3 regions of the Pseudoalteromonas sp. XMcav1-K genome follow, and region 3 is predicted to be linked to each of the others. Evidence: predicted binding sites of a transcription regulator. Region 3 holds the regulator's gene; each other region holds the start of a gene.
What was found. The regulator sigma-54, encoded in region 3, starts transcription at its own class of promoters, with help from an activator protein. The targets are predictions, from matches to a motif close to GTTGGCACGNNNNTNGNNT.

Region 1 (11,096 bases), on a different contig from region 3:
TTATTTGTGGTTGTTTCCACGACAGCCTTAATGATTCTTCAAGGGCACATCTTATCGTTTCTAATTGAGCATCGGTAACGCCGTGGTCTTGAGCAGTAAGCATCATTAAATATGCCCTTATCTCCAGAACGCCGGGTCTTGGTACATGCACAGGAATTTGAATAAGCTTGTCTAAATAATCAGTTTGATGTCGTTGAGATGCACCTTTGTGATATTCCGGCACAGCCAAGCGGATCATGTCTTCATCGGCGGCAATAACAAATGCGGTATTTGGTAGAAATAGAAATAATCTGATCGCCTCAAGTGTTGAAATGGCATTAAATGGAGAGCAGCGATCTAAATTATCGACATAGACAATAAGTGGTTTATCAAACTCCTTTAGCAGATCTGAATATGCTTTTCGGAATTCTTTAATTTCTTTAGGAGGTGAGAATGATTTCTTATCTTTGATCAAACCTTTGTTTTTCTTCGCGACATCCTTAGCGCCATCGACAGCACCTTTTACATCATCAACATCCAGTTCACCATCGTCACCACCACTGAATAGTCCCATGATCTTCTGTATACCACCTATAGTTGGTATACCAGCTAATGCTGCACCACCATCCATAAGTAGTCCCATCAGTCTGATCTTATCTATTCGTCCAGCAAACTCTTTTGCTTTTGCACTTAGGTTTTTATCGTCTGCTGCTTTTTTAACTAAAGTAGATGCGATTGTTTCTAATAGCGCAGCTTTAGCATCATCGTACCCTTGGAAAGTCCATGCATCAAAATGTACTTGGATATATTCTTGTTCATCAGTTTCCAAAGATGCTTTGGTAAGTTCAAGAATAGTAGATTTTCCTGCGCCCCAATCACCAAAGACACCGACGCTAATAGGCATTAATTCCTTTTCTGTTATAAGGTCTTTAATCGACTCAGCCGCTTCATTAAAATTTAAGAAATCAATTTTTGATTCTTTGTCAGACCACATAACATCTCCCTTTATTTATTATTTTGCTTTTCCATTCTTTTAATAGTTCTGTGAACCGTAGGGCGGCTAACAGAATATTTTTTTGCTAATGCAGAAATCGATTCACCATTTAATTTATCTTTATATAATTCCTTCGCTTGTTTATCAGACAAAGCAGGCATTCTCCCCATATGTTTGCCTTTAGCCTTAGCCTCTTCACGACCTTCAGCTGTTCTGGCTTTTATTAAATCCCGCTCAAGCTGAGCGAAGACTCCGCAAAGGTTGATCATCGCCGTCGAGAATGGATTATCATTTTTAGTATTGAGAGAGCCGTCGATGATATTTAAACACGCTCCCTTTTTATGAATACTTTCAATTGCTTCGAGAATAGTCTTTAATGATCGGCCAAGCCGGTCAAGGCGAGTAACAATTACTTCATCGCCTTCTCGTATAAAATTTATGAGATCTTTTAACTTCTCATCATTTTTAATCGAAGCACCACTTTGCTTCCCTTGAAATATTTTCTCACAGCCATGAGCGCCCAACTTGGACAGTTGAACTTGTAAATCTTGTTCTTGAGTCGAAACTCGTGCAAAACCAACTTTCATATGTACGAAACCTATACCTTTCGTACACCATAACAATTACATGAACGAAAGTCCACTTAACAATTTCGTACATGAACGAAATAAAACGATGACTTTCTATCATAAATTCTAGTTGTTTACTCTAACATACTAAAAGTTTATAGAGCCATATTCATAATTTCTTTGTACCCTTCTATTGCTTTATTTCTAACTTGTATAGTGGCTTCAGTAGCAACTCCTGCTTTTGATCTTGCAATCATAACCTCTGCTAAACTAATGTCTGTTGTCCCTAACTCGAATTCTTTTGTCGCTTTACCTGCTTTTTGATGCAATTCATTTACATTGTCAATCGCTTTAATAAGTAGTTTAGAGAACTCATTATTATTAGTTTTTTGTTCCTCTAAGCTCGATTTATAAACAGATGAGTTTTGGAGCTGGCTAATTAAAGTGTTTTCGATATGAAGCATAAATATACTCTTCGTCAATTAATTGTCTCTCACTAAGACTGCAAATTGAGTGCCAAAGAAAATAAACTTTACCTTATAATTCAAAAACTAAGGTGTGTTTAAGTCACACCTTAGACTTCAAATTCAAACTGAAAAAAGTTTTTCATTCTTGCTTAGCGTCATTCAATTAATGATTGATTAAATGGGTTCGCTGTTGTTAATTTAATTATTTCCACCAATCTAAATGTGACTACTATTTCAAATTCAGGTTATTGTAAATCTTTGCTACAATTCCCCCTGTTACACCTGCAAATAACACCCAAAAAAATCCACCAATAAATACTCCTATAAAGGACATCTGCCAGCCCAGAATTTTCCAGTCAGTATGCAACATGTTGCCCGTCATACTAGACATCATATCAGGCAGCATAATTACCACCATTGAACAAACCAACCAAACAATGCCAAAGGCGGCTGCACAAGCCAACGCAAAAGCTTTCTCATTAAGTTTCATCGTTATTCTCCAGTGGTGGCTTGCGCCACCACTTAATTACTATTCAAGCTCCACCATATCTTTCGCTGCAATATCACCTGATAGTAGTTTTACCGTAGCGAAGTGATCATTCACAATTTTAGTAATTTGTACCGTTCCTACCTTTTCGATAGTGTAGGGATCTTCACCTTCACTCAATACCATTCTTTCATGGAATCTAATAACACTGTATTTTTGCCCAACCTCTGCGCCATGCTTGGCACCAATACAAATCAGAGTTCGATCAGTAGACTGCTCAACCACTTGACCCCTCATCATATTTTTGTGATAAAACGCAGTATTGGAACAACCCGCTAGAAAGATACCAAATACAAATAAAAGTAGAATTTTCATATTGGATGTTTTCATCATTTTCTCCTCATCTTACTTATTAACTGAGCAAGCTTTTCGTAAGCTTACTTATTTTTCCGGCTTGCACCCGGAGGAACTTTGTGACAACTCCACGGTTTATGAGCAGCGTTGTCTTTAACATTCTGATCAACAAATTTATAGTAACTTTCTTTAGTATGTGTCCACCAATCATCATGAACATCTGCGCCATACTTACGGATTACCTCCTCAATCCCATCAAGGCTTACGTTTGCGGCATCATAGGCAAGGTGTATTTCACCTTCTTTGATGTTGTAACTAACTTCATCTATACCAAAAAGCTGATCTATTTCTTTTACTAACTCGTCACAGCTTTCTTCTGTGACATTGCTAAGCTTTAGATTTCGAACAACTAAATTCTGCTCTCTAACGCCAACTCTATGATCTAAATCGCTCATAATTTTTCTCCTAATGTTTGTGTGAATGCTGTTGATTGCTATCTTTAATTTCTTCCATTTTCCGGTTCATCTGCGGCATCATGTTTTCCATCATTTCCAGATGATGTTCAGCCATTGCAATTTGTTTATGTATAGGTTTGTCTTCCATATCTCGATGCATGATCTGCATAATTTTCATCATTGAACGTCTATGTTGATGCATCATTCGCTGTTGCTTATCAGGGTCTTGTTCAGATTTAATTGCTAAAACTTCTTTTTTCATTTCCATCATCTTTTTATGCATTTTTTCCATATTTTCGTGTGACATCTCCATGCCTTGATGCATATCATATTTGTTCACACTTTCATGCTTATGGTCATGATCTTGGGCAAATGAGCTTGTGGCTACCATCAGTGAGCCAGAAAATAGAATTGATTTACCTAATGTTTTCATAATTTTTACCTTCTACATTTTATTAAAATTTGGAATCCAACTTGGTGTCGATTCCATATACCTGCGGTACTCAGAGCCAAACTCTGCAATCGCTTGTGCTTCTTCGCGTTTGGCTAGCTTGACATAAACAACGACTAAGATTGGAAACATCGTAAGTGTCGGGATGGTCGGCCACTGCAATAAAAAGCCAAACATGATTAGAATGAAAGCTACGTACTGTGGGTGACGACACCTCGCATACCATCCTGTAGTAGCCAATTGATGGTGTTTTTGCGCGTGATGCAATACGTTCCATGCTGAAGACAACATAAAGAAACCTGCAACAATAAACACCATACTCGCTATATGAAATGGGTCCCAATGGGCATCACCTTCAAAACCAAAGAAAGTATGCAATAAGTGTCCATTTTCATGCGCAAAGAAGTTTACTTCTGGATAGGTCTCCGTCAGCCACCCCGATAGAAAATAGATAGTTAAAGGAAAGCCATACATTTCAGTAAATAGGGCGACAATAAAGGCGGAGAACGCTCCTAAACTTCGCCAATCAGTCGATGTTTTTGGTTTGACAAAACTAAAGGCAAAAAAGATAAAAATTGCAGAGTTCAGTATCACCATTGACCATAAGCCATAATCATATGTCTCATTCATCACTTTTCTCCTTTTTATGTGATTCCTTACGTCCTTCTTCTAAGCCTTGTATGTAGCCATCGCGATAGGCAGCATTTTTATCCGTTAGTTCTTGAAAGCTCTCTTCCTTTTTCTCATCAGGCGCATGTGAATGATCGTGGCCATGTTTGCCATGACTGCCATGCATAAATACGTGCATCAACGGGCATAGCAATAAAATCAAATAAGGAAGAAATTGCAGTACATGCTGTCCATGTTCAAAGATTAAAAAATAGGTGGCTGCGGCAATAAGCACCAATGCAGCCCAACCCGTAGGTGTTGACCAAAATTTAGGGTGCTCATTTTTCATATTGGCCTCCTATTGACCTTAAATCTTCCTTTGAAGCTTCAGACTTAGAATTTATCCAGTAGAGATTATCCACAGGAGAGATGCTAACTAATCCTTCGCCTTCAATGTTGGTATGCGCAGCATCGAGCAAAACTTCAGCAACATGTTCAGCATCATCAAAAGCAACATAAATGGTCATTACTATATGTGCTGATAAGTGATTTCTGTTGTAAGTATCAGCATATGCACCTCTGCCTGTTGCTTTATGAATGGTAAAGCCTTTATAGCCATGTGAAAGTAGTGCCTCTTCTACTCGTGTTAACACCATTTCATCAAAAATGGCTGTCACTTTTTTCATGTTCATAACCCCTCCTAAACAACCTTTAAAACACCGCGATACATTTGCATCTGACAATGAAACTCATGCTCTCCCGCTGATAAGTTCAATAAGGTAATTTGAGTAATTTCATTTAATTTAAGCTGCTCGCTTATCTCTAATGATGGAATAAGCATTGTTTCAGCACAGGGTGATTGATCTTTGCGCATGAACTTCAGGGTGACAGGTTGACTAGCAGACACTTGGATTAAGGATGGTGAATACACACCATCTTTCACTTCAATGAGTACTTCATTATCTTGAACAATTGTTTTATTGGGTTTGTATAGCCAAAACCACCAAACAATCAGTGCGATTAACACTAAGCCTAATAAGTTAATTAACATCATCGTGTTTCTCCTTAATTCTCTTTTGCTTTAAAAAAGCGAAGTCGATTTGCATTTGACACTACAGTCAATGACGAAAACGCCATTGCAGCTCCTGCAATTACAGGGCTAAGCAGAATGCCAAAGAAGGGATATAGAATCCCCGCAGCAAAAGGAATCCCGGCTACGTTATAGACAAACGCGCCAAACAAGTTTTGTTTTATATTTCGTAAAGTAGCTTTGCTTACCGCTATGGCATCAGCAAGGCCATGAAGTGAACCACGCATTAGGGTAATGTCAGCACTTTCGATAGCTACATCAGTCCCTGTGCCTATGGCGAAGCCAACATCGGCTAACGCTAGCGCAGGAGCATCGTTGATGCCATCTCCTGTCATACCAACAATTTCGCCGCCTTCTTGTAGCTCTTTCACCTTGTTGGCTTTATCTTCTGGCAGCACTTCAGCAAGAAACTCACTAATACCCGCTTTTTTGGCAACAGCGGCAGCGGTTTCCTTGTTATCACCCGTTAACATGATGACGCGTATACCATTAGCCTGAAGTCGTTTGATAGCAGAGATTGAGTCTGATTTAATAGGATCTGCAACTGCAATGATTGCTGCAAGTTCACCATCTACAGCAAAGTACATAGGTGTTTTGGCTTCTTTGGCTAAAGACTGCGCTTGTTCAACAAAGCCAGTGAGGTCTATGCCTTTTAACTTCATTAGTTTATCGTTTCCGAAAAGCAGGGCTTTATTGTTGCAGTTTGCTTCTACACCAAAACCCGTAATGGCGTTAAACGCTTCAATTTTTAGTAACTCAATATCCTTATCTAATGCACTTTCAACAATCGCTTGCGCTAAGGGGTGCTCTGAGCCACTTTCTAAACTTGCTGCAAGCTGTAGCACGTCTTTTTCGTCAGTGGCTTTTGCTAAGACAATATCGGTTACCTTAGGTGCTCCTTCAGTAATAGTGCCCGTTTTATCTAAAATCATGGCAGTGATTTTAGAGGCGGTTTGTAGTGCTTCACCGTTTCGAATAAGCACTCCGGCTTCTGCTGCTTTTCCTACTCCGACCATGACAGACATGGGCGTTGCCAAGCCCAAAGCACATGGGCAGGCAATAATGAGTACGGTGGTTGCTGATACGATGGCAAAAGCAATTGCTGGCTCAGGTCCAAAGTTAAGCCATGCTAGCGCACTTAACACAGAGATGATCATCACTACAGGCACGAAAAAAGCTGAAATAACATCGGCCAAGCGGCCAATCGGCGGTTTTGAATTTTGTGCTCGTTTCACCATATTGATGATTTGCGCAAGCGCCGTGTCTTTACCAACGCGTGTGGCTCTAAATAAAATCATGCCTGATTTGTTCAAAGTACCAGCGACAACCTCATCTTCTTCGGCTTTTTCAACAGGCATCGGTTCGCCTGTCAACATGGACTCATCAATAGAGGTGTGCCCTTCCAATACTACACCATCGACGGGAATTTTTTCACCCGGCTTTACCTTCACAACATCATGAAGCAAAACCTGTTCGATACCTATCTGAACCTCTTTGTTGTCACGAACCACGGTTGCTGTTTTGGCTTGCAAGCCGATAAGACGTTTAATGGCCTCAGAGGTTTTACCTCTGGCTTTTATTTCTAATGCTAGACCTAAATCAATTAAGCCAATGATCATGGCTGTAGCTTCAAAATAAACATGCCGTGCCATCAATGGAACGGCGTCAGGTGCAAACACGACAACCATCGAATACACCCAAGCTGTACCTGTTCCTAAAGCTATTAGAGTGTCCATATTAGCGGAGTGGTTTTTAAAGCTTTTCCAAGCGCCAACATAAAAATGCTTACCTGAAAAATACATAACACCAAAAGTTAAAATGCCGACAACCAGCCAAGACATGCGTTCAAGGTTTGTTTCAACCGTCATTTCTCCAACCACAATGCTGTAGATCATCAAAGGAACGCCGAGTGAAAGGGCAATAAACGTATCGCGCATTAGCTTTTTGTAATATGCCCAATCCGCCGCCTCTTTCTCGTCAAGCGCATCTGTTGCCGAGCTATCATCAATTGGCTTCGCGTTATACCCCACAGACTCAACAGCTTTGATCAAATCTTCTGTCTTAGCTGTCCCAGAAACTGTTACAGTCCTATCAGCAAAATTCATTTCCGCACTGACGACTCCAAGCGTTGCCTTTAACGCCCCTTCAATTTTGCCTACACAGCTAGCACACCCAGCTCCTTCTATGATGAGCTGTTGGTTATGTGATACTTTCTCCAACGTATTCTCCTTACTTTTACATGAAGAAGATTGAGCTTTTGCCTGACAGCAACAGCCTGATTCAGTTTTGATATTTGTTTTAGTAGCCACCATTTTTCCTCCTATGCCGTTTTAATTTGCTCAAAGTTTTCGATGAGATGACAAACCATGTTTGCAGTCGGTGCTTTGTCTTCCATTTCTTCCCATTGAGAAAGAGCTAAAGACATTTTTCCTCGAAGTGCCAACATTGCTTGAAACTGTTTTTCTGTTTCTTCAAGCCGCTCTTTGATCAGGCTTCTGACTAATGGGCACGCACTTTTACCATCTTCAGATTCATTAAGAATTTGCTTGATATCAGCAACGGAAAAACCAAGGTTTCTGGCACTTAAAATGAACTTAAGTCTCGATACCTCTTTATTCGAGTAAGACTTATAGCCGTTCACTGACTTAGCAGGTTTTAACAGTCCCAATCGCGTGTAATAGCGCACCGTATCAGCAGTCGTTCCAAGACTTTTTGCCAGCTCTGTTACTTTCATATTTACTCCTTAGTTTTTCGCCTAAGTTTGCACTTTCACCTACAGCTTAGACCTGTGTCTAAGACACAGGTCAAGCGTTTCCTGATGATTTAATGTACTCCGCTATTGCTTTTATCTGTTGCTCGTTTAGCGGCATTTTAGGCATAGGTGAAGATGAGTTATTAAACTGAGGGTTTTGAAGCTTATTGATAAAGAAGCCGATCCCTTTGTTTTTAATCGTTTCATCTAACGCTGGGCCAACTGTGCCACCATCACCTTTAAATGAATGGCAACCTTGGCAACCAAATTGAGTAAATAATTGCTTTCCATCAGGCGCTATGGGGTTTTCTGGCGCTACTTTTTTTGCCAAAGGTACGCTTTGGCTAGTTAGCTCCAAAAACTCAAGAACAGCTTGCGTTTCTTTACCTGTTAAATGCGCCTTTTCTCGCATATGCGGCATAATGACTTTCCATTCTGGAATTGAGAATTCATGAACAGCGCGAGCGTTATGGCATCTTGCACAGTTGTTATTGATCACTTCTGCACCGGAAATTTTCTCTTGTGCATAAGAACTAAAAGCAGACAAAAGATATAAGCTGGCAACCAATAATATTTGAATAATTGATTTCATCTAGGTATCCCCTTAAAAGCCATAGCTGTATTGGATAGCGAAGCGCTTGTCGTCTTCCCCATCGTGAACAGTTGTATCTTCGTATGTCGCCTTAATGACTGCTCGACTGTCTAACCAGTAATTAATGCCATAAGCCCAACGCTCTGCTTCGTTAATTTTATTGGTCTCAGCATATTCAACGACGAAATCGGTTCCTTGTAATACATTGAACATTTTTCCTGCCATAAAAGTTGCTTGGAGATACCAGCCATTGCGGTCAAATGTGATCACTTTGTTTTCTTCATGTTCATCTTCTTCAAGGGCATCGGTTGCAGTTTTGATGTATTCCCCTCTGACGATGTAATGATTACCAATCCAGTTAATATCAAAACCAGTTGCTGTAAATCCTAGCTTTTCATCATCATCATATTTTGCCGTGTAATAGGAAGCGCCAACCTCAATACCCGGAAGAAAGGCATACGCAATACGACCCCCAAATGCTTTGTCAGAGTTGTTATCCGCACTCGTTGCTTCAAACGCTAGTTCAGGAAGTTCCATAGCATGATCATCAACTTCTTCATGCTCGCCTTCCCCTTCAGCATGATCACCTTCTTCATCGCCATGTGTAGCCTCGGCAGCTAGTCCATTGGTCACATATGCGTCAAAAAATATTTTTTGGTTTTTACCCAACGGAATAATGTGTTGAATGCCAACGCCAATATCACTCATCACCGGTAACAAACCTTGCATAGGTTGATAACCACCATGACCACCTAACCCGCCATAAATACCGGGAGAAAATGCTGAGCGATTTATCCAACTAGGGTGTTGATTCGGTCCATACTGGCCGAATGGGAGTAGAAATTTACCTGCGGTAAAAGTCGTTGTATCAGAAAGAAAATAATGAAGATCAGCGTATTCAAGCTCAATTTCAGTTTCCCCATTTTCATCAACTGAGATTTCAGTTTCAGCTTCTATATGCATTTTGTCACTGAGACTAAACAAGAATATAGGTACAAATCGTGCGCTGAATGCACTAGTATCCATCAATTTACTTTCTTCGTATTTTACGTCTCCATACCCCGCTAACGCGAAGCGACTATTATTTTGTTGTTCATTCGCTAAGAGTTGCCCACTCGCAACAGCGGTAGCTATTGCAAATGGCAATAATTTGAGCATGTTCATCATGCCTCCCAAAATATTGTGCTAATTGTTCAAAACAGTTGGTTATTTAAACCAATGAATAAATCGTTCTATTTTTGATGGGACTGGCGAAAAAAGACGCACTGATCCCGTGATTAGCCAATAATTGGGGGACGATAAGGTAAGAGGTGAATGCCAGAGACTGGCGGGAGTATTTGTTGGATAATTAATTCAAGGTGAATATTGCGGCTACTATCTTCTTCATCCTGCACAAGATAGGCATTTAAATGAAAGCTTGCACAAAATCCACCTTCACAACAAGCACAGTCACCAGCTTTACATTTTTCACAGTCTTCATCAGCATGATTGTGGGTAGCTTCTACTGAATTTTCATCGTGATGGTGATTATTGTCATTCATTAATTGATGATGCATATTTTTAGCGGATTGCATAATATGCGTGGCAGAAGAATCATTATGATGTTCTTCACAATTCATAGGTTCAGCAATAACTAAGCCATGCTGCGTAAGCAACATAGTTAGCATTACTATTTTAAACCACCTGAAAAGCCTTAACATGCTGATTCCTTCTTTACCATCATAAACTTTAACAACTTGTGAAAATAACTCTATGATCCTGATCAAATTTTAAACCAAAACTTATATTTACATTTTTAGCTCACCAAATAGATTTAAAATCTCTGGGTTGTCTAATTTAAACTGATGGGATTGAAGCCAAGCATAAGCATCATCATAAGAAACAAAGACTCTGCGTTCATAACCCGGTTCTGAATATGGGATCATTTTTTCCAACTGTTCAGCTTTAAGTGCACTAGGCTTGTACACATGACAATCTTTAATACAGCCATTTTTAATGAACCAAGCATAGTGCTCCGCAACTATCGGCTCTATTCCGGGCACACCCAACTCCCATTCATCAAAAAATGATAAAATGGCCCACTGTTCGCCTATCAGTGGAGACGTTTTTTGCCTAAATTCTTTAACATACTGAATAATGGCTTCTTCATTCCATGCACCTCCAAACCACTGCACGACTATATTATTACTAACAGTGATTTTCCACCTGCCATGGACACTAAACATACACACCCCCTTGAACATTGATTTAACAACCTATTCTGCTTTATGCAACCCACTCTATAGCTCTAAAACCAG
Region 2 (11,096 bases), on a different contig from region 3:
TAAAATAGCGGCTAGCTTAGGGCTGGAAGAGGTGCGTTATTCAGGTAATTCAGTTGAGGGGAGCAAACTCCAATGACACTGAATGAGGGGAATTAACGCCGAGAGATAAGCTTTTTTGCTGATAACTTATCTCGGGCGCTTGGGCTGAATCCCGGCGACTGTCACCAATTACTTGTATTAAGTAAATATGTTTGGTGGAGAGCTTCTGGTCTTAGAAAAATAAGGCCATTCGCCTTATCTATTTTTTAAGTCCATTGCTCTTCGAATTTTTAGTTGTTCGAAGCTGGACTAAGCCTTTCTCTTATCCCTTCTTCGAACACATATTAAGTTCGCTAGAGATGAAATCACAATTTAATTTAACGCAGTACCCGCTGTGGACTGCATTAGTCACCCCTTTCACTGAGACGGGTGAAGTTGACTATGACAATCTTGCGCAATTAGTAGCAGATCAACAAGATGCCAACAATGGCATTTTATTACTCGGCAGCACAGGTGAAGGTTTAGCATTAACCATCGCAGAGCAGCAGCAAATCGTGCGTTTTGTCTGTGACTTATCACCGACGGTACCTTTGATGGTTGCTGTAGGCGGGGTCAACTTACCGCAACAACTTGAGTGGTTAGAATTCTGTAACCAACAACCGATTGACGCACTATTACTAGGTTCACCACTTTACGCCAAACCCGGCATTAAAGGCCAAATTCAGTGGTTTGATGCATTACTTAGTGCCACAGAGCTTCCCTGCATGTTGTATAACGTGCCAGGACGCAGCGCCGTGGCACTTGCTCCTGAACTGTTATCCGCATTAAGTCATCACACTAACTTATGGGCTTTAAAAGAAGCTAGTGGTGACATTAGTAAATTTGAAGTATTTAGAAGCAGCAATCCTAATGTAGCTATTTACAGTGGCGATGATGCCTTAATGCCATATTTTGCCCAAGCTGGCGCAAAAGGTTTAGTATCGGTTGCTGCTAACGCATGGCCTAAACAAACCGCAGAGTTTGTTCGCAGATCGCTTTTAGGCACACCAAACCTGTTTACTACTTGGAGCGACGCGGTAAATAGCTTATTTGAAGTAGCTAACCCTGTGCCGGTAAAAGTGCTAATGCACCAACAAGGCAAGCTCAACACCCCAAATTTACGTCCACCGCTTACCCATCATGAGCTGGAATCACCTGCAGCAATTCTCGCTGCTAATCAAACAATTTTATCTTGGAATTAAGAGAGAAGTACTATGAACTGGCAAGAACTATTAAAAAACCTAGAAAACGGCACCTTACGCGCAGCAAACCAAGATGAAAATGGTAACTGGCACGCGAACGTTGAAGTTAAAAAAGGCATTTTAGATGTTTTCAAAAATGGTACTAACACTGAGTTTCCAGGTGGTTTTGTAGATAAAGATAACCTTGCTGTACGCGGCTTTTCTGCACAAGAAGGTGTACGCATGGTGCCAGGTGGTACGAGTGTTCGCCCAGGTGCCTATGTTGCAAGCGGCACAGTGATTATGCCACCAGCCTATGTGAATATTGGCGCTTACATCGATACCGGCACTATGGTTGATAGCCATGCATTAGTAGGCTCATGCGCTCAAATTGGTAAAAACGTACATTTAAGTGCTGCAGTGCAAATTGGCGGTGTATTAGAGCCTGTTGGCGCAAGCCCTGTAGTAATTGAAGATGATGCATTTATCGGCGCAGGTTGTGTCATCGTTGAAGGCGTTGTAGTTAAAAAAGGTGCGGTACTAGCACCTGGCGTGCGTCTTTCTGCGACTATTCCTGTTTATGACTGTGTAAATGAGCGCGTTTTAGAAAAAGGCGAACCAATTCCAGAAAATGCGATTGTTATTCCAGGTTCACGCCCTTCATCAAGTGAATGGGGCCGCGAGCAAGGCTTAAGCATGTCATGTGCGCTTATCGTTAAATATCGTGATGAACAAAGCGATGCATCATTAGAACTGGAAGAGGCTTTACGTTAATGAGCTTTTTGAGCACACCACAACGTCAATTACTTGCAGAGCTTTGCCAACAAACAGATCTGCCATTTTATCTATACGATTTAGATAAGCTAGAAGCGCATCTAACGCAGCTTACATCACAAAATGTGGTGAAACTGTGGTACGCAGTAAAAGCAAACCCGCTTTCAGCGATTATCCAAACGTTAGATAAATGTGGCTTTGACTTTGATGTAGCAAGCAGCGGTGAACTAAACCAAGTTTTAGCCCAAGGCATAGACGCAAAACGTGTGCTCAACACTGGACCTGCAAAATCGAAAAAGCAGATCCGGCACTTTCTCGATAAAGGTGTTCGCACCTTTGTCGCTGAAAGTCACAACCAAGTGGCTTGGTTAAACCAAGCTGCTAGTGAACATAACCTAACCCTGCGCATTTTATTGCGAGTGCAATTGCGCTGGCCAGACAGTGAAAAGAATCCTCTTGGTGGCGATAGCTTAACACCGTTTGGCCTTGGCTGTGACGAATGGTCCACGTTGAATATTGCCGATTACCCAGCGCTCGACTTTGCTGGTTTACATATTTTTCAGTGGGGCAATATGCTCAGCACAGAGAAGCTAGCTGAGCTTTGGCGTGCCATGATTGCACCATTACAAAGTTTAAGTAAGCAACTCGGATTTGATCTACGTATTTTAGATTTAGGCGGCGGCCTAGGCATTCCTTATTGCACATCAAGCACAGAGCTTGTCTGGCAGGAATTAGTAGATGCATTGGCAACAATAAAGCACTCGGTAGGTTGCGAAGAGCTTTGGATGGAACTCGGCCGTTATGCGGTTGGCGAAGTGGGTTTTTATGCCAATCCTGTCGTTGAACAAAAGCAAAACTACGGTGCTAATCAACTTATTGTTGCTGGCGGCATTAACCACATTTTACGCCCTGCGGTTACCAATCAGGCATTCCCTGCGGAGTTATTGCGTGAAACAGACAGCAAAACTAAACCCTATTTAGTGCACGGACCGCTTTGTACAGCACTAGATAGCTTAGGCGAGTTTGAATTAGCCAACGATATTAACGACACTGACTGGCTTATTTTTTCCCAATGTGGCGCGTATGGCTTTACTGAAAGTATGCCGTACTTTTTATGCCATGAATTACCCGCAGAATTTGTCGTAAAAAATGGCGTCGTAACATGTGTCAGACAAAGCGAAAGCGCTGATTATTACTTGAGGTAACTATGAACCTAATCACCCAAGAAAACATTCAAGTTGGTGAAATTGCCAACGGCTTACCGCTGACTATTCCGGTTTATCGCCTCAAAGGAAACGGCACAGGGCCAAATGTGTATATTCAAGCCAATATGCATGGTGCAGAAGTACAAGGCAACGCGGTGATATATCAGTTACTTGAAAAACTGAAGCGCGAGACGTTGGCATCAAACATTACCTTAGTGCCTTATGCAAACCCAATTGGTTGCAACCAAAAGTCAGGAGAGTTTACCCTAGGACGATTTGATCCAATTACGGGTACCAACTGGAACCGTATGTATCAAAACCACTCGGCTTTGGTCGATGGCTTTGTTGTGGAATATCAGGATGCTGATATCGCAACAATTAAAAGTGCGTTTAAATCGCGCCTAATAAATGCAACTGCCGAAATTTTAGAAGGGCCAAGTTACGCACTCAATACGGGTAAGCGAATTGCTTTAAACTTACAAAAATTAGCGCATCAGGCAGACATTGTGCTCGACCTACACACAGGGCCAATCTCAGCGAAGCATTTATATTGCCCAGAATATGCTAAAGACAGTGCCCGTTATTTTGATATTGAGCATGTGTTACTTATTCCAAATGAATTTGATGGCGCAATGGACGAAGCGAATTTTTGTCCATGGTGGCAACTAAGCCAAGCCTATAAAAAAACAGGTCGCGACATTCCCGTTTTAGTGGAAGCCTTTACCGTTGAGCTAGGTTCACAAGAAAAGATTGACCTGACAGAAGCCGCTAACGATGCAAACAGCATACTAAGCTATTTAACGTATAAAGAAGCATTACAAGATTCTCATTACCAGCCACAAGCCATTACCCGCTACGCCTGTTATTTAGATGATTATCTTGCGTATTACGCGCCCATGGGTGGCATGGTTGAATACACAGCAGCGCTCGGTAGCCACGTAAAAGCAGGCGATACCATTGCCAAAATTTTACGTATGGAACGCTATTTATCTGAACAGCCACTAAATGAAATTACCCTAGAGCAAGATGGCATAGCAATTTTGCACTTTGCGTCAGCCAGCGTAAATCAAGGCACTGAGCTTTATAAATTTTTTACAAACTACTTTGAATTGTAACAGTTGCGTGAGAAGTCCCCTTTGGGGCACAAGGCGGCAAATATGCCGCCTTTTTTATGTTTCTAAAATGGTTATAATAAAAGCTCACTCATTTTAGGGATATAATTAATGCGCCTTTTAGCTTCTAGCTTAATACTCTCACTGGCCAGCTCGCTTGCATTTGCAAACGACGACCCTTCTGAAAAAGAACTCGCCAAGCAATGTATTCTTAACGAACTTGCTGCAGGCGATGATTCGCAAACACTTGCTGAAGTTAAGAAAAAGTGTTTGAAAATAACAGATATGGATGACATGTCGGCAATTGATAAACGCGTTATCCGAGAAAAAGTTACCACCAACAATCCCAATGTAATTACGCCACATAATCGCAACTATATTCTACCTGTGACTTACATGGATCGCCCAAAGAACACGCCTGCAGAAAGCGATCCTAACTTAAAAGGTGCGCCTTTAGATGAGTTAGAAGCTAAGTTTCAGCTGTCGTTAAAAGTGCCGCTATACCAAGTTAAGTCTGATATCGACCAAGCATTTTATTTTGGTTTTACCATGCAGTCGTATTGGCAACTCTACAATAATGATATTTCATCGCCATTTCGAGAAACCAACTATCAACCCGAAGTATTTTGGATGAATTTACTGGACGATGAAAATCGTTTATGGGGTGACGAAATGGGCATAGTGCTTGGTTTTGAACACCAATCAAATGGCCGAAATATTCCACTTTCACGTTCATGGAATCGAATTTATGCGAACCTGTTTTGGGAGCAAGATGGCTTTGTGTTTAGCTTTAGGCCTTGGTACCGCATCCCTGAAGAAGAAAGACGCAACGAAGATGACCCAACTGGTGATGATAACCCAGATATTGATGACTACATGGGACACTTTGAGTTTGCAACGATTTATCGCTATGAAGAACATGAATTTACCGTAATGTTACGCAACAACTTAAAGTCAGATAACAAAGGTGCAGTGCAGCTTGATTGGTCATTCCCTGCGTGGGGTCGTTTACGAGGTTACGCGCAATATTACAATGGTTATGGCGAAAGTTTAATTGATTACAACCAACACATTGAACGCTTTGGTGTAGGTATTTTATTAACTGACTTTTTATAATTTCATACCAATTCTGTTAACTATGTGATCAGGGATAGCGCTGGATAAATGAAATGGTAACAAGGCGGAATTTTTCTTATGTAGTTGTTCTACATTGATAAATTCTAACGCAGTTAGCATGATATTTAGCCCGCTAGGATGATTAGCTACTTAAGCGAATTGGTATCAGAGCATTTCGTTAAATTTCAAACATAAAAAAAACCAGCCTAGGCTGGTTTTTTTTATTACAAAACGAAATCGCTATTACGATTTTTTCGCTTCGCGGCTAGCACGCTTACGCTCGCTTTCAGTAAGAAGTTTCTTACGAATACGAATGCTTTCAGGCGTTACTTCTACTAGCTCATCATCATCGATAAACTCAAGCGCTTGCTCAAGAGACATAATGATTGGTGGCACAAGGTTTTGTGCTTCATCAGTACCTGATGCACGAACGTTAGTAAGTTGCTTACCTTTAAGTGCGTTAACTGTAAGGTCGTTATCTCGTGCGTGAATACCAATGATCATACCTTCGTATACTTCCACACCGTGACCGATAAATAGTTTACCGCGGTCTTGTAGGTTGAATAGTGCGTTAGTAAGCGCTTTACCTGTTGCGTTAGCAATAAGTACACCGTTCTTACGCTGACCAATGTTACCGCCTTTGTGAGGACCGTAGTGATCGAACGTGTGGTACATTAAACCTGAACCAGACGTTAGTGTCATAAAGTCAGTTTGGAAACCGATTAGACCACGTGAAGGCATCATAAAGTCCATACGGATACGGCCTTTACCATCTGGTGCCATATCAGTCATTTCAGCTTTACGCAGACCAAGTTGTTCCATGATAGAACCTTGGTGCTCTTCTTCAACGTCAACTGTTACTGTTTCATATGGTTCTTCTAATTGACCATCTACTTCGCGAAGGATTACTTCTGGACGAGATACTGCAAGCTCGTAACCTTCACGACGCATGTTCTCGATTAAGATACCTAGGTGAAGTTCACCACGACCTGATACGCGGAAGCTATCTGGGTTATCTGTTTCTTCAACACGTAGTGCAACGTTGTGAACTAGTTCAGCTTGTAAACGCTCAAGAATGTTACGTGAAGTAACGAATTTACCTTCTTGACCTGAGAAAGGTGAAGTATTTACAGAGAACGTCATGGTTACTGTTGGTTCATCAACAGAAAGTGCAGGAAGTGCTTCAACTTGGTTTACATCACATACTGTGTCTGAGATTTTAAGCTCACCCAAACCTGTAATTGCAATGATGTCGCCAGCTTGCGCTTGTTCAGCTTCGTGACGATCAAGACCTAAATAAGTAAGTACCTGGCCTACTTTACCGTTACGCTTAGAACCATCAGCACCAACAATTGTTACTTGCTGGTTAACTTTAACCGTACCACGCTTAATACGACCTACACCGATAACACCGATGTATGAGTTGTAGTCAAGCTGTGAAATTTGCATTTGGAATGCGCCTTCAGGATCGGCATCTGGCTTTTCTACTTGATCAACAATTGCTTCAAACATAGGTTGCATGTTGTCTGACGGTGAGTCTAGATCTAATGTTGCCCAACCATTGATTGCTGACGCGTAAATAACTTGGAAGTCTAACTGGTCATCAGTTGCACCTAAGTTATCGAAAAGGTCGAATACTTGGTCCATAACCCAATCAGGGCGTGCGCCTGGCTTGTCAATTTTGTTGATAACAACGATAGGCTTAAGACCTAATGCGAATGCTTTTTGCGTTACGAAACGCGTTTGTGGCATTGGACCTTCTTGTGCATCAACAAGTAGTAATACTGAATCAACCATTGAAAGAACACGTTCTACTTCACCACCGAAGTCAGCGTGTCCCGGAGTGTCCACGATATTAATGTGGTAGTCATTCCACTCGATTGCTGTATTTTTAGCTAGGATTGTAATACCGCGCTCTTTCTCGATATCATTTGAATCCATTACACGTTCTTCATTACCGCCACGTGTTTCTAATGTACCTGATTGCTCAAGTAGCTTATCAACTAGTGTTGTTTTACCGTGGTCAACGTGCGCGATAATCGCAATATTACGTAATTTTTCGATACTCATATTTTTACTCAAGTTAGTGCTCTGGATAGAAGCTACGGATTATCTAATAGGCACAATACCCATCAAAGCCCGCTAAAAATCTAAGCTAAACACCTTTTATGTCATCTTAATGATGACCTCAAAAGGGTCTGCGCCTGCAAAAAAGTGGCATATTATCCCCTATTACTGTGACAGATGAAAGTTTAGACAGAATAAAAATAGCTGATTTTTGCGATATTTTTGTCACATTACTGGTTTATTTAAAAAAAACGATTTTGACCTTGCGATTTTAGCCGTGTTTTCTAGACTTTATCGCGCACCACATCAGTGCAAGCAGGGATCTTTTTGGTGCATCAAAATGGTGCAAAGTAAATCGAGCTTACTAAAAAACATTAATATTCATTGAGTTACAAAACTGGCACAAAAGCCGCTTTATAGACAGCGATTTCACAATTAAAAACAACACACGGTTGGAGGACACCATGTCACATACGGTTTTACAATTTATCAAGGAAAACGACGTTAAGTTTGTTGACCTACGTTTCACAGATACAAAAGGTAAAGAGCAGCACGTTTCTATTCCTCATCACCAAGCTGACGAAGATTTCTTTGAAGATGGTAAAATGTTCGATGGTTCTTCAATTGCTGGTTGGAAAGGCATTAACGAATCAGACATGGTATTAATGCCAGATGCAGATTCAGCTAAACTAGACCCTTTTGCTGAAGAAGCAACACTAATCGTACGTTGTGACGTAGTAGAGCCTTCAACACTACAAGGTTATGAGCGCGACCCTCGTTCTGTTGCTAAACGCGCAGAAGAATACATGCGTTCAACTGGTATCGCAGATACTGTACTTTTCGGTCCTGAGCCAGAGTTTTTCCTATTTGACGATGTTAAGTACAAAACTGACATGTCTGGTTCTATGTACAAAATCGATGCTGAAGAAGCGTCATGGAACTCAGACAAAGACTACGAAGGCGGCAACTCAGGTCACCGTCCAGGTGTTAAAGGCGGTTACTTCCCAGTAGCACCAGTAGATTCATCACAAGACTGGCGTTCAGCTACTTGTCTAGTGCTAGAAGAATTAGGTCAAGTTGTTGAAGCTCACCACCATGAAGTAGCAACAGCTGGTCAAAACGAAATTGCAACTCGCTTTAATACAATGGTAATCAAAGCGGACGAAATTCAAGAAATGAAATATGTTATTCACAACATGGCTCACCTTTACGGTAAAACGGCTACATTTATGCCTAAGCCAATTGTTGGTGATAACGGTTCAGGTATGCACTGTCACCAATCACTTGCTAAAGATGGTCAAAACATCTTCGCTGGTGACAAGTACGGCGGTCTATCTGAAGAAGCACTTTACTACATCGGTGGTATTATCAAGCACGCTCGCGCAATCAATGCATTTGCCAACGCGTCAACTAACTCATACAAGCGTCTAGTACCTGGTTTTGAAGCTCCGGTAATGCTTGCATACTCTGCACGTAACCGTTCTGCATCAATTCGTATTCCAGTAGTACCATCTGCAAAAGCACGTCGTATCGAAGTTCGCTTCCCAGATCCGACAGCTAACCCATACTTAGCATTCTCAGCAATGTTAATGGCTGGCCTTGACGGTATTAAAAATAAGATCCACCCAGGTGAAGCAATGGATAAAGATCTATACGATCTGCCAGCTGAAGAAGCAGCTGAAATCCCAACTGTTGCAGCTTCATTAGACGAAGCACTTGCAGCACTTGATGCTGACCGTGAGTTCTTAACTCAAGGTGGTGTATTCACTGACGACTTAATCGATGCTTACATCGCACTTAAGTCGAAAGAAGTAGAAAAATTAAACATGACAACTCACCCAGTTGAGTTTGAAATGTACTACAGCGTGTAATAATTTCACGCCTCCAGAATCAATTTATTGTTTCAATGTGTGTTCCTAAGCCCGTTCTGCGGGCTTTTTTTGTGGAAAAATAAATATATATATTATACATTTGTACCATCTGAACCTTATCATATTGTTTCGCTAGGTGTTTTATAACTAGTTTGTCTGTAAAACAGGCGAATTTTTTCGTTCAGTACTAAAATAAAAAATAACATATCTAAGCAAGGAGCTGATGTGGCTTTTAAAAGCGCGCTGCTATCACTTTTAATTTTTATCATGTTACTTCCAGTAACAAACGCCACTGCGAAAGAAATTTATATGTGGCGCGATGAAAACGGTGTTTTAGTATTCTCAGATACGAAACGTCCGGGTGCAAAAGTGATCTCTTTAGCTGACGATAAAGCAACCAGCATGAAAAAAGCGGATACATCCATCTTTGATAAACCGGATGACCCCAATAAAAAAATAGAATACGGTGTTGAGATTGTATCGCCAAGTCATGAAGAAACGATTCGTGATAACACTGGTTCTCTCCATGTTTCTATTCGCATAACACCAAGCTTTAATCCCAAATATAAAGTACAGCTATTATTTAATGGCAAACGCAACACCCCACCGCAATCCAAATCGGTTTTTGTAATGCGTAATGTAGACCGCGGCGCACATACAATACAAGCGCAACTATTTGATGAAAAAGGCAATACTGTTGCTACCAGCGAGCAAATCACCTTCTTTATGCACCGCGCAAGCAGTATCGCAAAATAACTCTCTAAATACGCTCATTGCGGAACGCTTCTTGCTTTTTCTAATTAAACATCAATTTACATTGATTTTAATTAAAATAGCGCACTAAAATGGTGCAATGATGCTTAAAGACTTATCCAGCTACATTAAACTACTAGAAAATCTTACAAGCTGTGTATTGTTAGTCGATGGTGACTTTAAACTTCACTACGCAAATACCAGCGCAAGCGAATTATTTGGCATCAGTACCAAACGCATTGTCACAACCAATTTTAAACAACTATTTCATTATCACTCGATTGATTTACATAAAATCTTAGAAAATACCTTTCTCAGTGGTAACGACTGTGTTCAACATCGCGCCAATGTGGTATTTAACGATGGTCGACATGCAACCATTAGCCTTTCTGCGCGTCGCGTCGAATTAGATAACCAGCTTTTAATGCTGCTTGAATGCCGTTCACTCAATCAAGAGCTCAAGCATGATCAGGCTTCACATCAAATGCACCAACAAAGTGCAGCGCGTAATTTAATCCGTGGCCTCGCCCATGAAATCAAAAACCCGCTAGGCGGAATTCGCGGTGCAGCGCAATTACTACAATATGAGAGCGATCAGCAAGAACGCGAACAATGCGCCAATTTAATTATCGAACAAGCCGATCGTCTCACTGAGCTTGTTGACCGACTACTTGGGCCAAACCAGCTTCCAAACAAAGAGTGGATAAATATTCACCAAACTTTAGAGTCAGTGATAAAACTAAGCTTGTTAGACAATCAACACAAAATAAAACTCGTTAAAGATTACGATCCGAGTATTCCCGATGTATTTATCGATAACGGTAAAATTCAGCAAGTGTTGCTCAACATTGTTAAAAATGCGCAACATGCACTCAATAAACTGGCTGAGCTTGGCACAATAACGTTAAAAACTCGAGTTAAGCACCATGTACGCTTACATAACAAAGCATTTAAAAATGCCCTCATCATTCAAGTTATCGACAACGGCCCGGGCATTGA
Region 3 (11,096 bases):
TAAAAACTGCTGAGGTTGTGTTAAATCGCTAACTGACTGTAATGTGTTGTCTATTAATAGCCACCTAACATCTTCAAGCTGCCTAACAGTGCATGTGCCTATTGGCGTTTTTCTTAAGCAAACTAGGGTGCCAAGCATGTTTGCGTTATTTACAAAATCAATAGATACCACATTAAGCCCTTGTAAACGCGTTCAATATTAAGCTTAGGCTAATACCAAAGTGTTTACCATCGAGTGATTTTATATTGTGCATTTTTAGGTTAATCTGTTGCCAATTAAAATTATAAGGAGTCGCTATGTTACAAGTTACGACACCCCAAAGTAGTCAAGATTGGCAGGATTATTATCAACTTAGATGGCAGGTGCTACGCGCCCCTTGGCAACAGCCTCGGGGTTCTGAACAAGACGAGTTCGAGCAAGAAGCAGAACATCGTTTTATTAAAAATGAACAAGGCCAAGTGCTAGGCGTTGCACGTTTGCATTGGAATACTGGTGAACAAGCGCAAGTGCGTTATATGGCGGTGAATAAAGATCATCGCGGTCATCACCTTGGCAGTCGTTTATTGCATGAACTAGAAAAGCTTGCATGGCAGCAAGGCGCTAAAGAATTACTCTTGTTTGCTCGTGATAGAGCGGTCGATTTTTATAAGCGCCACGGTTATGTGGTTGTTGAAAAAGCGCACTTGATGTACGGCGATATTCAACATTGGAAAATGGTTAAAGTATGCCCGTCATGTCCTGGCTGGTTCCGTCGCCCTGAATGGACTAAGGTGCTGCAAAATACGTGGCGTGAGGATATTCCAATCAGCGATGCTATGGGCATTAAGGTTGAGAGTTATACTGATTGGCAATTTACTACGAGCGCTGAATTTAGTGCTAATCAAAACCTTCACGGTACAATGTTTGCCGGTTCTATTTATAGTCTTGCTACTTTAACAGGTTGGGGAGCAACTTATTTACATTTGAAAGAGATCGGAAGCGACGCTGCAATTGTGCTATCTGATGCAAGCATTAAATATCTCAAACCGCTAAAACAAGATCCTATCGGCAATGTTGATTTACACAAGTGCTCAGGTGATCTTTCTAGCTTAGAGCAAGGTGAAAAAGCAGTTTACACAGTGCCAGTGCAAATTTTTGACGGTGAGCAACTGGTTGCTGAATTTGTCGGTGAGTATACCTTGTTGCCAAAGAAGTAGAACTAGGGTGATATAAGCGTAATAGCTTATATCACGGTAACAGGAAGTAGGTTGCAGTGCCAAGGAAGGCAAAAATACCTACTACATCTGTAACTGTTGTTAGAATTACCCCGCCAGCAAGTGCTGGGTCGATATCTAATTTCTTTAAAATAAGTGGAATTGTTACCCCGGCACAACCGGCGGCAAATAAATTCATAAACATCGCAAAGGCAATCACTAAACCGAGCGTGAAGTCCCATTGCCAAAGCGCTACTACCGAAGCTATTAACACCGCCCAAATCACACCATTGAGCATACCAATTGCAATTTCTTTACCAATTAACCAACGCTGGTTGGCATCGTTAATGTGGCCAACAGCCATACCGCGAATAACTAAGGTGAGTGTTTGGCTACCGGCAATGCCACCCATTGAAGGCACAATGCCGTTAAGTACAGCTAAAATCGGTAATATACCTAAGGTCGATTCAAAAAAACCTGCCACAAATGCAGCGAGGATTGCAGTAATTAAGTTTACGCCAAGCCACACCGAGCGGCGTTTGGTACTTTTTACAACGGGAGCGAAGGTATCTTCTTCGTCATCAAGACCCGCCATACTCATCATACTGTGTTCGGCTTCTTCACGAATTACATCAACAATGTCATCGATGGTAATACGGCCAAGTAATTGGCTGTCTTCGTCGACAACAGGGGCTGAAATCCAGTTATGACGTTCGAATAATTGCGCAACTTCTGACTCACCCATACTAACAGGGATTGCTTCAGATTCATTATCCATCACTTCACGTACAGTGAGTAACGGACTTTTTGTCAATAATGTCGCAAGCTGAATATCACCCAAAAACTTATTTTCTTTATCGACAACGTAAAGTTCATCGGTGCCTTCAGGCAATTCGCCTTTTAAGCGTAAATAACGTAAAACTACGTCGAGCGTGACATCAGGGCGAATCGTGATGGTATCGGTACTCATTAGAGCACCCGCGGTTTCTTCCTCGTAAGATAAAACAAATGTCGCGCGCTCTTGATCTGTTTTATCCATTGAGCCCAATACTTCTTGGTATACGGTATCGGGTAAGCTACGTAACACTTCTGCAAGGTCATCATCATCCATTTCTTCCGTTGCAGCGGCAATTAGCGCAGGATCCATTTGCGCGATAATGCCGTTACGCACATCTTCAGAAAGTTCTTCTAAGGTTTCACCTTGCAGATCAGGGTCAACCAATTGCCATAAAACAGTACGGCTTTTATGCGGTGAAGACTCCAACAATAAAGCAATATCACACGGTGGCATATGCGCTAACATGCGTCGAACATGCACAAACATGCCGCTACTTAGGGCTTTTGTAACCTCATGTAGTTGTGTTTGTGAGTAGTCTTGTTCTAGTGCTTCTGGCATGTTCACCCTATTATTTATTGAAGGTTGGAGTGAATGATTGCAACTCTTTGATTTATTAGAGTTAACTTACGTCTAACTTATTGTAGCATTATTGCAGAAAAATGTTTTAACTAAGTTAGCTGTTTATTCGTCTTCGTTAAACTTAGCTTGAATTAAATCGCCTATGGCAAGTAACGCTTGATCTTGGTCAGGACCCTCACAACGCACTAATACCTCTTTACCTTGCGAGCTTTCTAACAGCATTAAACCCAATACACTATCAGCTTCAGCCGTTTTACCGCCTTGGGATAAACTAATTTTCGCATCAAATGCCATTGCGAGCTTTGCTAGTTGGGTTGCAGCGCGAGCATGTAGCCCTAACTTGTTTTCGATTAAAAATCGTTTTTCAACTGACATAATAGTCGCTTATGCTTATTTGTTTACTTGCTCACGATGGTGGGCTTTTACGTTTTTATGGTGTTTGGCGAAGCTATCAGCCAGTGTTTGCGCTAAATAAACTGAACGATGCTGGCCGCCAGTACAGCCAATTGCAACGGTTAAATAGCTACGGTTATTACGCTCTAAATGCGGTAACCAAGTTTCAATAAAGGTTTGCACTTGCCATGCAAATTTATGAACTACAGGCTGGCTAGAAAGGAAGTCGATCACTGGTTGGTCTAACCCTGTTAATGGCTTAAGAGCAGGCTCCCAATGCGGGTTTGGTAAAAATCGGGCGTCAAAAACATAGTCAGCATGTTTTGGAATACCGTGTTTATAACCGAATGACTCAAACGTGATAATTAACTGATTTGATTTTTTACCGAGTACTTTCTCTCGTATGCTATCGGCAAGTTGGTGAACACTTAAGCCTGTTGTATCAATAAAGATATCCGCTTGTGAGGCGATAGGATCGAGCAGCTTTTTCTCAGCTTCAATGGCTTCTTCAAGGGAGATATTATTCAGTGATAACGGATGCAAGCGGCGCGTCTCTGAAAAGCGCTTAATTAGCGTGCTGTCATCGCTATCAAGGTAAAATAAGGTTGGTGTTGCAAAACCAGGTAAATAGTCGAGTACTTCTTCTATTTCCTCTGGCTCTTTAGTCATATTACGAGCATCAACACTCACTGCAATTTTGTCGTATTTATCTGAAACTGAGCGGATCAACGAAGGCAATAAATTAACAGGAATATTGTCAACAACATAATACCCGAGATCTTCCAATACTCTGAGTGCGACTGTTTTTCCTGAACCAGAACGACCACTGACTAAAATAAGTTGCACTTACATCTCCCTTAGTTAACTCGCCTCACTACTAATGATTTGATATAGCTGATGATTATTTTCAGCGTGACGTAGTTGACGGCAAAACTGCTTATCTTTTAGTTTATCAGCGATGGTGGCTAAAGTCTGCAAATGTTGCTGGCACTTTTGTTCTGGTATGAGCAGTACGATAAAAATATCAACGTCTTTATCGTCGATGGCATCAAACGGAATAGGTGACTGATTTACAATTAAAAAGCCAATGGTATTTTGTAGGCCATCAATGCGGCCATGAGGAATGGCGAGGCCTTTACCAATACCCGTGCTACCTAGTTTTTCGCGTTGCAGCAAGGCTTCAAGAAACTCTTGAGAAGTAATATCAGGGGCTTGCTGATGGGCAAGGTCGCTAATAAATTCAAACAGTCTTTTTTTGCTATTAAAAAGGACCGCGGTTTTAGCGCAGTCCTCAGCAATAATATCGGTTAATTTCATTTTAGTGGCGAGAAAGTTTCTCTTTGTGCTTAATTACTTGGCGGTCTAGTTTGTCGACCAGGCCATCGATTGCTGCATACATATCTTGATGCTCGGTAGAGGCAAACAATTCGCCACCGTTAACATGCATAGTAGCTTCTGCTTTTTGTGATAGTTTTTCAATATCTAGAATAACGTGCACGTTATTTATATGATCAAAATGCCTCTCTAGTTTTGCAAATTTGTTAGTGACATAGTCTCTTAAAGAATCAGTAATTTCTACGTGACGACCTGTTAAGTTTAATTGCATAAGCATTTTCCTTCTATTTGGTCTAGATCAGGCTCTTGCGCTGATTAGACGGTGGTATGGATAGCGACTCACGGTATTTTGCGATAGTGCGTCGCGCCACTTTAATTCCTTGTTCTGCTAGTAAGTCGGTAATCTTGCTATCACTTAATGGTTTAGCTGGATTTTCCGCCGCAACTAGCTTTTTGATCAGTGCTCGAATCGCGGTAGATGAACACTCACCCCCATTTTCCGTGCTAACGTGGCTTGAAAAAAAGTATTTAAGCTCATAAATGCCACGTGGTGTATGCATGTATTTTTGCGTTGTTACACGCGAGATAGTCGACTCATGCATCTCGACCATTTCGGCAACGTCGTTTAAAACCATAGGTTTCATTGCTTCGTCACCATATTCAAAGAATGCCTGTTGTTGTTCAACAATGCAATTGGCTACTTTTAATAAAGTATCATTGCGACTTTCTAAGCTTTTAATAAACCATTTTGCTTCTTGTAAATGGTTGCGAATAAACTGGCTGTCAGTGCTTGATTTCATCGAGCGAGTAAGCGCAGCATATTGTTCATTCACGCGGATCTTTGGCATGCTATCGTTGTTTAAATCAACGCGCCAGCGTCCTTTAATTTTCTTTACTGAAACATCGGGAACCACATATTCAGGTTCTTCTTTTATGATGCTTTCAGCTGGTTTTGGATTAAGGCTATGTATTAATGTTAAGACTTCTTTTAACTCAGGCTCCTTGAGTTTAGCCTTCTTCATTATTGTACGATAATCACGTAATCCTAAAAGTTCCATATGGTTTGAGATTACGCTCTTTGTTTCGTTTAGCCAAGGGGTATTTTTGTCGTACTGATTGAGCTGGATCAATAAACATTCTTGTAACGAACGAGCAGCAATACCAACAGGGTCAAAGAGTTGAACGCGTTTAAGTACAGCTTCAACTTCGTCTAGTTCAATTTGTTCTTGGTCGTCAGATTGCTGTACCGCTTCTAAAATTTCTTCGCTACTTTGTGTTAAATAACCTGAATCGTCTACCGCCTCAACAATGGTGGTTGCGATCATCTCGTCGGTGTCGCTGAACGGCGTTAAGCGTAATTGCCACATTAAGTAATCTTGCAATGATTCGCTGGTTGAGCCTTGATACACAGTATCGTTGTCAGGAGCTGGGGCGTTACTGACAGAAACAGGTGCGGCGCTGATATAATCATCCCACGACACATCCATAGCTAAATCGTCAGAAATATTCTCGTTGCTAAGTGCGTCGCTTGATTCTATTTCACTTTGGCTTGGCGCTGCTTCAACATCATCGCTATTTATTGATTCGTCTTTGTTTGACTCAGTGTTTTCGTTGTTTTGTTTATCGTCACTGTAGTCAATGTCTTCTTCAAGTAAAGGATTGGCATCAAGCGCTTCTTGAATTTCTTGCTGCAAATCTAACGTACTCAGCTGCAACAAGCGAATAGCCTGTTGCAATTGTGGAGTCATTGTTAGTTGCTGCCCAAGGCGAAGCTGTAAAGATTGCTTCATGTAGTTATTCTAATCCTTCTTTCGATTTCAAGCCGCTAGTTAACAATTCAATTCCAAATTTAAGGCCTATAACTATTACTATAGTCTGAATTGTTCACCTAGGTATACATCGCGTACTTTTTGGTTGTTTAAAACGTCTTCAGCTGTGCCAGATGCGATTAATTCGCCGTGAGAAACAATGTAGGCTTTTTCACATACATCTAAGGTTTCACGCACGTTGTGGTCTGTTATTAACACGCCAATGCCGCGATTTTTCAAATGCTCAATTATTTTCTTTATATCTATCACTGAAATAGGATCAACACCAGCAAAAGGTTCATCTAACAGGATAAATTTGGGGTTTGCGGCTAATGCGCGCGCAATTTCCACACGACGACGTTCACCGCCCGACAATGCCATACCCTGTGAATCTCGGATATGGCCAATGTTAAATTCTTCTAATAAATCATCGAGCGCTTCTTCACGTTGCACACGATTAAGTTCTTTGCGTGTCTCTAGAATCGCCATGATGTTTTGATACACAGTAAGCTTTCTAAAAATCGACGATTCTTGCGGTAAATAACCAATACCTAAACGGGCGCGACTATGCATTGGTTGCAATGTAATGTCATTATCGTCAATACGAATAACGCCATTGTCGCTCGGTACTAAACCAACAATCATGTAAAACGTCGTTGTTTTACCGGCACCGTTAGGACCAAGCAAACCAACGATACTACCAGCTTTCACTTCTAAGCCAACATTTTTTACCACTTGGCGTGATTTGTAACTTTTAGCCAGCTTTTCGGCAATTAATGTGCTCATTGTCCGCCTTGTTCATTTTGCGTATTGATGATGGTTTTTACTTGGTTAGTTGAGTTTTCAGCTTTTTTAGACGTCACTGTTTCAGCTGCGCGATCATAGATGATGGTATCTGCTGACATCATGTCGCCATTTTGTTGAAATTTAGCGCCACCAGACATTGTAAATAATGATTTAGCCACGTCATAAGTGACTTTTTTAGCACTTGCGACAATGATTGATCCATCTTCTTGTTCAGCACTAAATTTTACCGGATCACCACTGGCAATAAGTAATTGCTGGTTATCTCCTAACTCTGCTCGTTTATGTGCTTCAAGGTAATCGGCGGTGATGGTCATATTGCCATGCTTAATTTGTACATTATGGCGAAAAATACCGACATTTTCTTTTAAGCGAGCAGCTTGCTCATCGGCGTCAATCTCAAGTGGATGCTTAAGTTTGATCTGCTCAGCGATAGCGTGTCCACTTGTGATACACAAAGTGACAGCTAGTCCAGCGATTGACAGTAATTTCGTCATGTTATTGGTCATAATAAGTGGTCTTTGTATGGTTTATTAACTTAATAACTTGCTCTTCTAAATTAGCATTGAGGCCTTGTCCTTTAATTTCAAGTCCCGGACCTGTCATTTTTACTTCGGATTGAGAAGTCATTAGTTTGCTATTAATTAAATATTCTACGCTTGCCGCTTCAATTGTATTGAGCATGATATTGGGCGTTAGACTTTTGGCAATAACGTTTTGTTCCAAAATGAGCTTTTCGTTATTGTAGAGCGTGGCTTCATCGGCAGTGAGCTGCCACACACCTTGTTCTGAAAAAATAGTAAATTGTGGTTTTTCAAAGTGGGTAAACCCCAAATCTTGATACATCGACATTTTTCGCGCCATCACTTTATGGCTGACAGTACCAGATTCATTAAAGTTGGTTTGTTTTAAGTCGGTTGCAATGTAATCAGGAATACTGGCAACGTTTTCAACAATCGGTTTTGGTTCTTTGGGAGTAAAGAAGTAAGGCAACCAAAGCCAAACCATGGCAATGGTGAAAAGTATAGTAAGTGCAATACGCGCCGACATTAGCTGCTACTGCCTGCGTGGCTGAGTGTTTTGTCTTGGCTCAGCATAATTAAATCGGTCAGTTCTCTTACAGCGCCAAAACCGCCTAGCATGGTAGTTTTATAATCAGCGATGCGTTTTACCAGAGGATGAGCATCATTGGTTGCTACGGCAAAGCCTACTAATTCCATTACGGGTAAATCAGGGCTATCGTCGCCAATATAAGCAATGTTTTCGTTATCAAGTGATAGCGTGTGCTTTAAGTTATTAAAAGCGACTATTTTATCTTCTTGCCCTTGATAGATATGCTGAACAGTAAGGCTTTTCATGCGGTTTTCCACAATCTTTGAGTTGCGCCCAGTAATTATCGCAACCTGTATGCCACTATTGATAAGCGACTTAATACCAAAACCATCTTTAGTGTGAAATGCTTTAAGTTCTTCGCCATCATTACCAAGGTAAATGCGACCATCAGAAAATACGCCATCGATATCGCAAATTAACAGTTTAATTTTGCTTGCTTTTGCAAATACGTCAGCACTAGTTTGTGCATATAATTCGTTAAAAAGCTGTTGTGATGCAGTTAAACTCATAAAACACCTGCCTTAAGTAAATCCTGCATATTAAGTGCGCCAATTGGCTGTTGTTGCTGGTCAACTACAAGCAAACCGTTTATTTTCTTTTGTTCCATTATGTTTAAGGCTTCAGCAGCAAGCATCGATTCATTTGCTGTTGTGCACTGTTTAGTCATCACTTCTGAAATAGCTGTAGCGTGAATATCAATGCGTTGTTCTAAAATCCGGCGCAGGTCACCATCGGTAAAAATACCTGAAAGTAATCCGTTATTGTCGACAACTGCTGTCATACCAAGCCCTTTGGCTGTCATTTCTAACAGAGCGTTTTTAACCGTTGTGTTTTCAGCGACCACAGGTAATGCTTCGCCTTGATGCATAATGTCTTTAAGCATTAACAATAGGCGCTTACCTAAACTGCCGCCAGGGTGTGATAAAGCAAAATCATCGGCGGTAAAGCCTTTTTCTTCAAGCAATGCAACAGCAATCGCATCGCCCATCGCCAGTGTTGCAGTAGTACTTGCTGTAGGTGCTAGCCCTAAAGGGCAGGCTTCTTCTGAAATTGCGATACAAATATGCACATTAGATTGTTGTGCAAGAGTTGAGTGTTGCTTGCCACTCATGCCCACGATTTTTGCACCAATGCGCTTGATTACGGGGATCAGGTTAATCACTTCTGCGGTTTCACCTGAATTAGAGATCATCAATAACACATCATCTTGTGTGATCATGCCTAAGTCGCCGTGACTTGCTTCGCCTGGGTGAACAAAAAAAGCGGGTGTGCCAGTACTTGCTAACGTGGCAGCTATTTTATTACCGATATGACCCGATTTTCCCATACCAATGACAATAACACGGCCTTTGCAGTCATACATCAACTGACACGCATTGCTAAAGTCATCGTTAATATATTGAGCGAGTTGCTCAATGGCATTTTTTTCGATTTCTAAAACGCGTTTACCGCGAGCAATAAAGTTCATGACTTTGCCTTAAGCGCTTACTGTTGAGAAAATAAGGTATTGATATCCTAAAAAGGCAGCTAACAACAAACCGCCTTCAACACGATTAATACGGCGTGAACCGCGAATACTCAAACTCATTGCAATAAGGGCTGCTGTTGCACCTAACATAATTAAGATATCGCGGCTCGATACTGCAGGATCAACGCTTGATGGATTAATAATGCCCGCAAGCGACAATACCGCTAATAGGTTAAAGATATTTGAGCCAATAATGTTACCTAGCGCTAAATCGTCTTCATTTTTAAGTACGCCAGCAACACATGCCGCAAGTTCAGGTAAGCTGGTACCAATTGCAATAATAGTTAAGCCAATCACCAAATCGCTAATACCAAATAGTTTGGCAATGTCGGTTGCTGATTCAATAATAAAATGTGAACTGATAGGTAAAATCGCCATGCCGATAACTAACCACATAAGCGCAATCGGTGTGCGTACATTGTCAGGCACTTCGTCGCAGGCTTCGTCAACGAAAGGATCGTGTTCGGCATTGGCAGCTTTGCTTTGTTTTACCGAGATAATGGTCACTGCAGCAATGAAAATGAAGAAACTCACCATCAGTGCAACGCCTTCACCGAATGCTAAATAGTTGTCCGATAAAATGTACCAAGCACCAAGGGATACTAGCATTACTACTGGCATTTCACGTTTTAGCGTACTCGATGACACACTCAGCGGGCGCAACAGTGCAGTAATACCAAGTACTAGCAGAATATTAGTAATATTTGAACCAACCGCGTTACCGACAGCAGTGTCTGTTTGTTTTGCAAGCGCCGCTTGCGCCGATACCATCATCTCTGGTGCCGATGAGCCCATCGCGACAATTGTTAAACCAATAATTAATGTTGGAATACCATAGTTCTTTGCCAGTGCAGCTGCACCAAAAACAAAGCGATCCGCACTCCAAACTAAGCCGACAAATCCTGCAATTAAAATAGCAATTGATAACAACATTATTGAATAAAAACCAAAATTTAGATAACACCAAATAATATCAAATCTGGATTTAAAACACAGCTTTTGTAAGTGTTATTACAAATATTTACTTTTTCATAGGTTTCACAACATTTTTAAAACGCTTAGAATACAGTGCGCAATTAATTCTAGGAGAGCGACTTGTCGCAAAGTTTAGTTGAAATAAAGGACATTACCTTTTCTCGTGGCGATAGAGTGATTTATCAAAACATGAGCTTTAGCGTTCCTACAGGAAAAATCACCGCGATAATGGGGCCAAGTGGTATTGGTAAAACAACCATGTTGCGTTTGATTGGTGGTCAGCTGAAACCCGATTCAGGCGACATTTTGTTTTCAGGTGAAAGCATTCCGAAAATGTCACGCAGCGAGCTATACCAAGCGCGTGAACGTATGAGCATGTTATTTCAAAGCGGCGCTTTATTTACTGATATGAGCGTGTTTGACAATATTGCTTTTCCACTTCGTGAACATACTAAACTGTCAGAAGACGTTATCCGTATCATCGTATTAATGAAATTAGAAGCGGTTGGGTTACGTGGCGCGCGTGATTT

Region 1: the regulator sigma-54 is predicted to act here: its motif matches at 2,045-2,063, upstream of fliE (flagellar hook-basal body complex protein FliE).
Region 2: the regulator sigma-54 is predicted to act here: its motif matches at 7,870-7,888, upstream of glnA (glutamate--ammonia ligase).

Annotation. Positions count from the first base shown of each region.
Region 1 covers NZ_JBIPJE010000051.1:111,014-122,109, forward strand. The annotation lists gene ACHSBP_RS20345 (P-loop NTPase fold protein) at 1-973, opposite strand, end outside; gene ACHSBP_RS20350 (recombinase family protein) at 985-1,560, opposite strand; gene fliE (flagellar hook-basal body complex protein FliE) at 1,698-2,006, opposite strand; gene ACHSBP_RS20360 (DUF5676 family membrane protein) at 2,239-2,499, opposite strand; gene ACHSBP_RS20365 (hypothetical protein) at 2,539-2,886, opposite strand; gene ACHSBP_RS20370 (cation transporter) at 2,934-3,305, opposite strand; gene ACHSBP_RS20375 (hypothetical protein) at 3,316-3,738, opposite strand; gene ACHSBP_RS20380 (isoprenylcysteine carboxylmethyltransferase family protein) at 3,751-4,386, opposite strand; gene ACHSBP_RS20385 (DUF2933 domain-containing protein) at 4,379-4,714, opposite strand; gene ACHSBP_RS20390 (P-II family nitrogen regulator) at 4,704-5,051, opposite strand; gene ACHSBP_RS20395 (cupredoxin domain-containing protein) at 5,066-5,419, opposite strand; gene ACHSBP_RS20400 (heavy metal translocating P-type ATPase) at 5,431-7,674, opposite strand; gene ACHSBP_RS20405 (MerR family transcriptional regulator) at 7,776-8,189, opposite strand; gene ACHSBP_RS20410 (cytochrome c) at 8,260-8,799, opposite strand; gene ACHSBP_RS20415 (porin) at 8,812-9,963, opposite strand; gene ACHSBP_RS20420 (hypothetical protein) at 10,077-10,565, opposite strand; gene ACHSBP_RS20425 (hypothetical protein) at 10,587-11,024, opposite strand; gene ACHSBP_RS20430 (heparan-alpha-glucosaminide N-acetyltransferase) at 11,065-11,096, opposite strand, start outside.
Region 2 covers NZ_JBIPJE010000031.1:40,573-51,668, reverse strand. The annotation lists lysine riboswitch at 19-213, shown strand; gene dapA (4-hydroxy-tetrahydrodipicolinate synthase) at 339-1,220, shown strand; gene ACHSBP_RS04875 (2,3,4,5-tetrahydropyridine-2,6-dicarboxylate N-succinyltransferase) at 1,233-1,973, shown strand; gene ACHSBP_RS04870 (PLP-dependent decarboxylase) at 1,973-3,178, shown strand; gene ACHSBP_RS04865 (succinylglutamate desuccinylase/aspartoacylase family protein) at 3,181-4,293, shown strand; gene ACHSBP_RS04860 (phospholipase A) at 4,402-5,406, shown strand; gene typA (translational GTPase TypA) at 5,650-7,476, opposite strand; gene glnA (glutamate--ammonia ligase) at 7,938-9,344, shown strand; gene ACHSBP_RS04845 (DUF4124 domain-containing protein) at 9,570-10,100, shown strand; gene glnL (nitrogen regulation protein NR(II)) at 10,201-11,096, shown strand, end outside.
Region 3 covers NZ_JBIPJE010000037.1:4,319-15,414, reverse strand. The annotation lists gene ACHSBP_RS07630 (hypothetical protein) at 1-171, opposite strand, end outside; gene ACHSBP_RS07625 (bifunctional GNAT family N-acetyltransferase/hotdog fold thioesterase) at 297-1,196, shown strand; gene mgtE (magnesium transporter) at 1,228-2,589, opposite strand; gene ACHSBP_RS07615 (HPr family phosphocarrier protein) at 2,713-2,985, opposite strand; gene rapZ (RNase adapter RapZ) at 3,001-3,849, opposite strand; gene ptsN (PTS IIA-like nitrogen regulatory protein PtsN) at 3,865-4,320, opposite strand; gene hpf (ribosome hibernation promoting factor) at 4,322-4,609, opposite strand; gene ACHSBP_RS07595 (RNA polymerase factor sigma-54) at 4,632-6,128, opposite strand; gene lptB (LPS export ABC transporter ATP-binding protein) at 6,207-6,932, opposite strand; gene lptA (lipopolysaccharide transport periplasmic protein LptA) at 6,929-7,447, opposite strand; gene lptC (LPS export ABC transporter periplasmic protein LptC) at 7,449-8,000, opposite strand; gene kdsC (3-deoxy-manno-octulosonate-8-phosphatase KdsC) at 8,000-8,572, opposite strand; gene ACHSBP_RS07570 (KpsF/GutQ family sugar-phosphate isomerase) at 8,569-9,531, opposite strand; gene ACHSBP_RS07565 (calcium/sodium antiporter) at 9,541-10,524, opposite strand; gene mlaF (phospholipid ABC transporter ATP-binding protein MlaF) at 10,687-11,096, shown strand, end outside.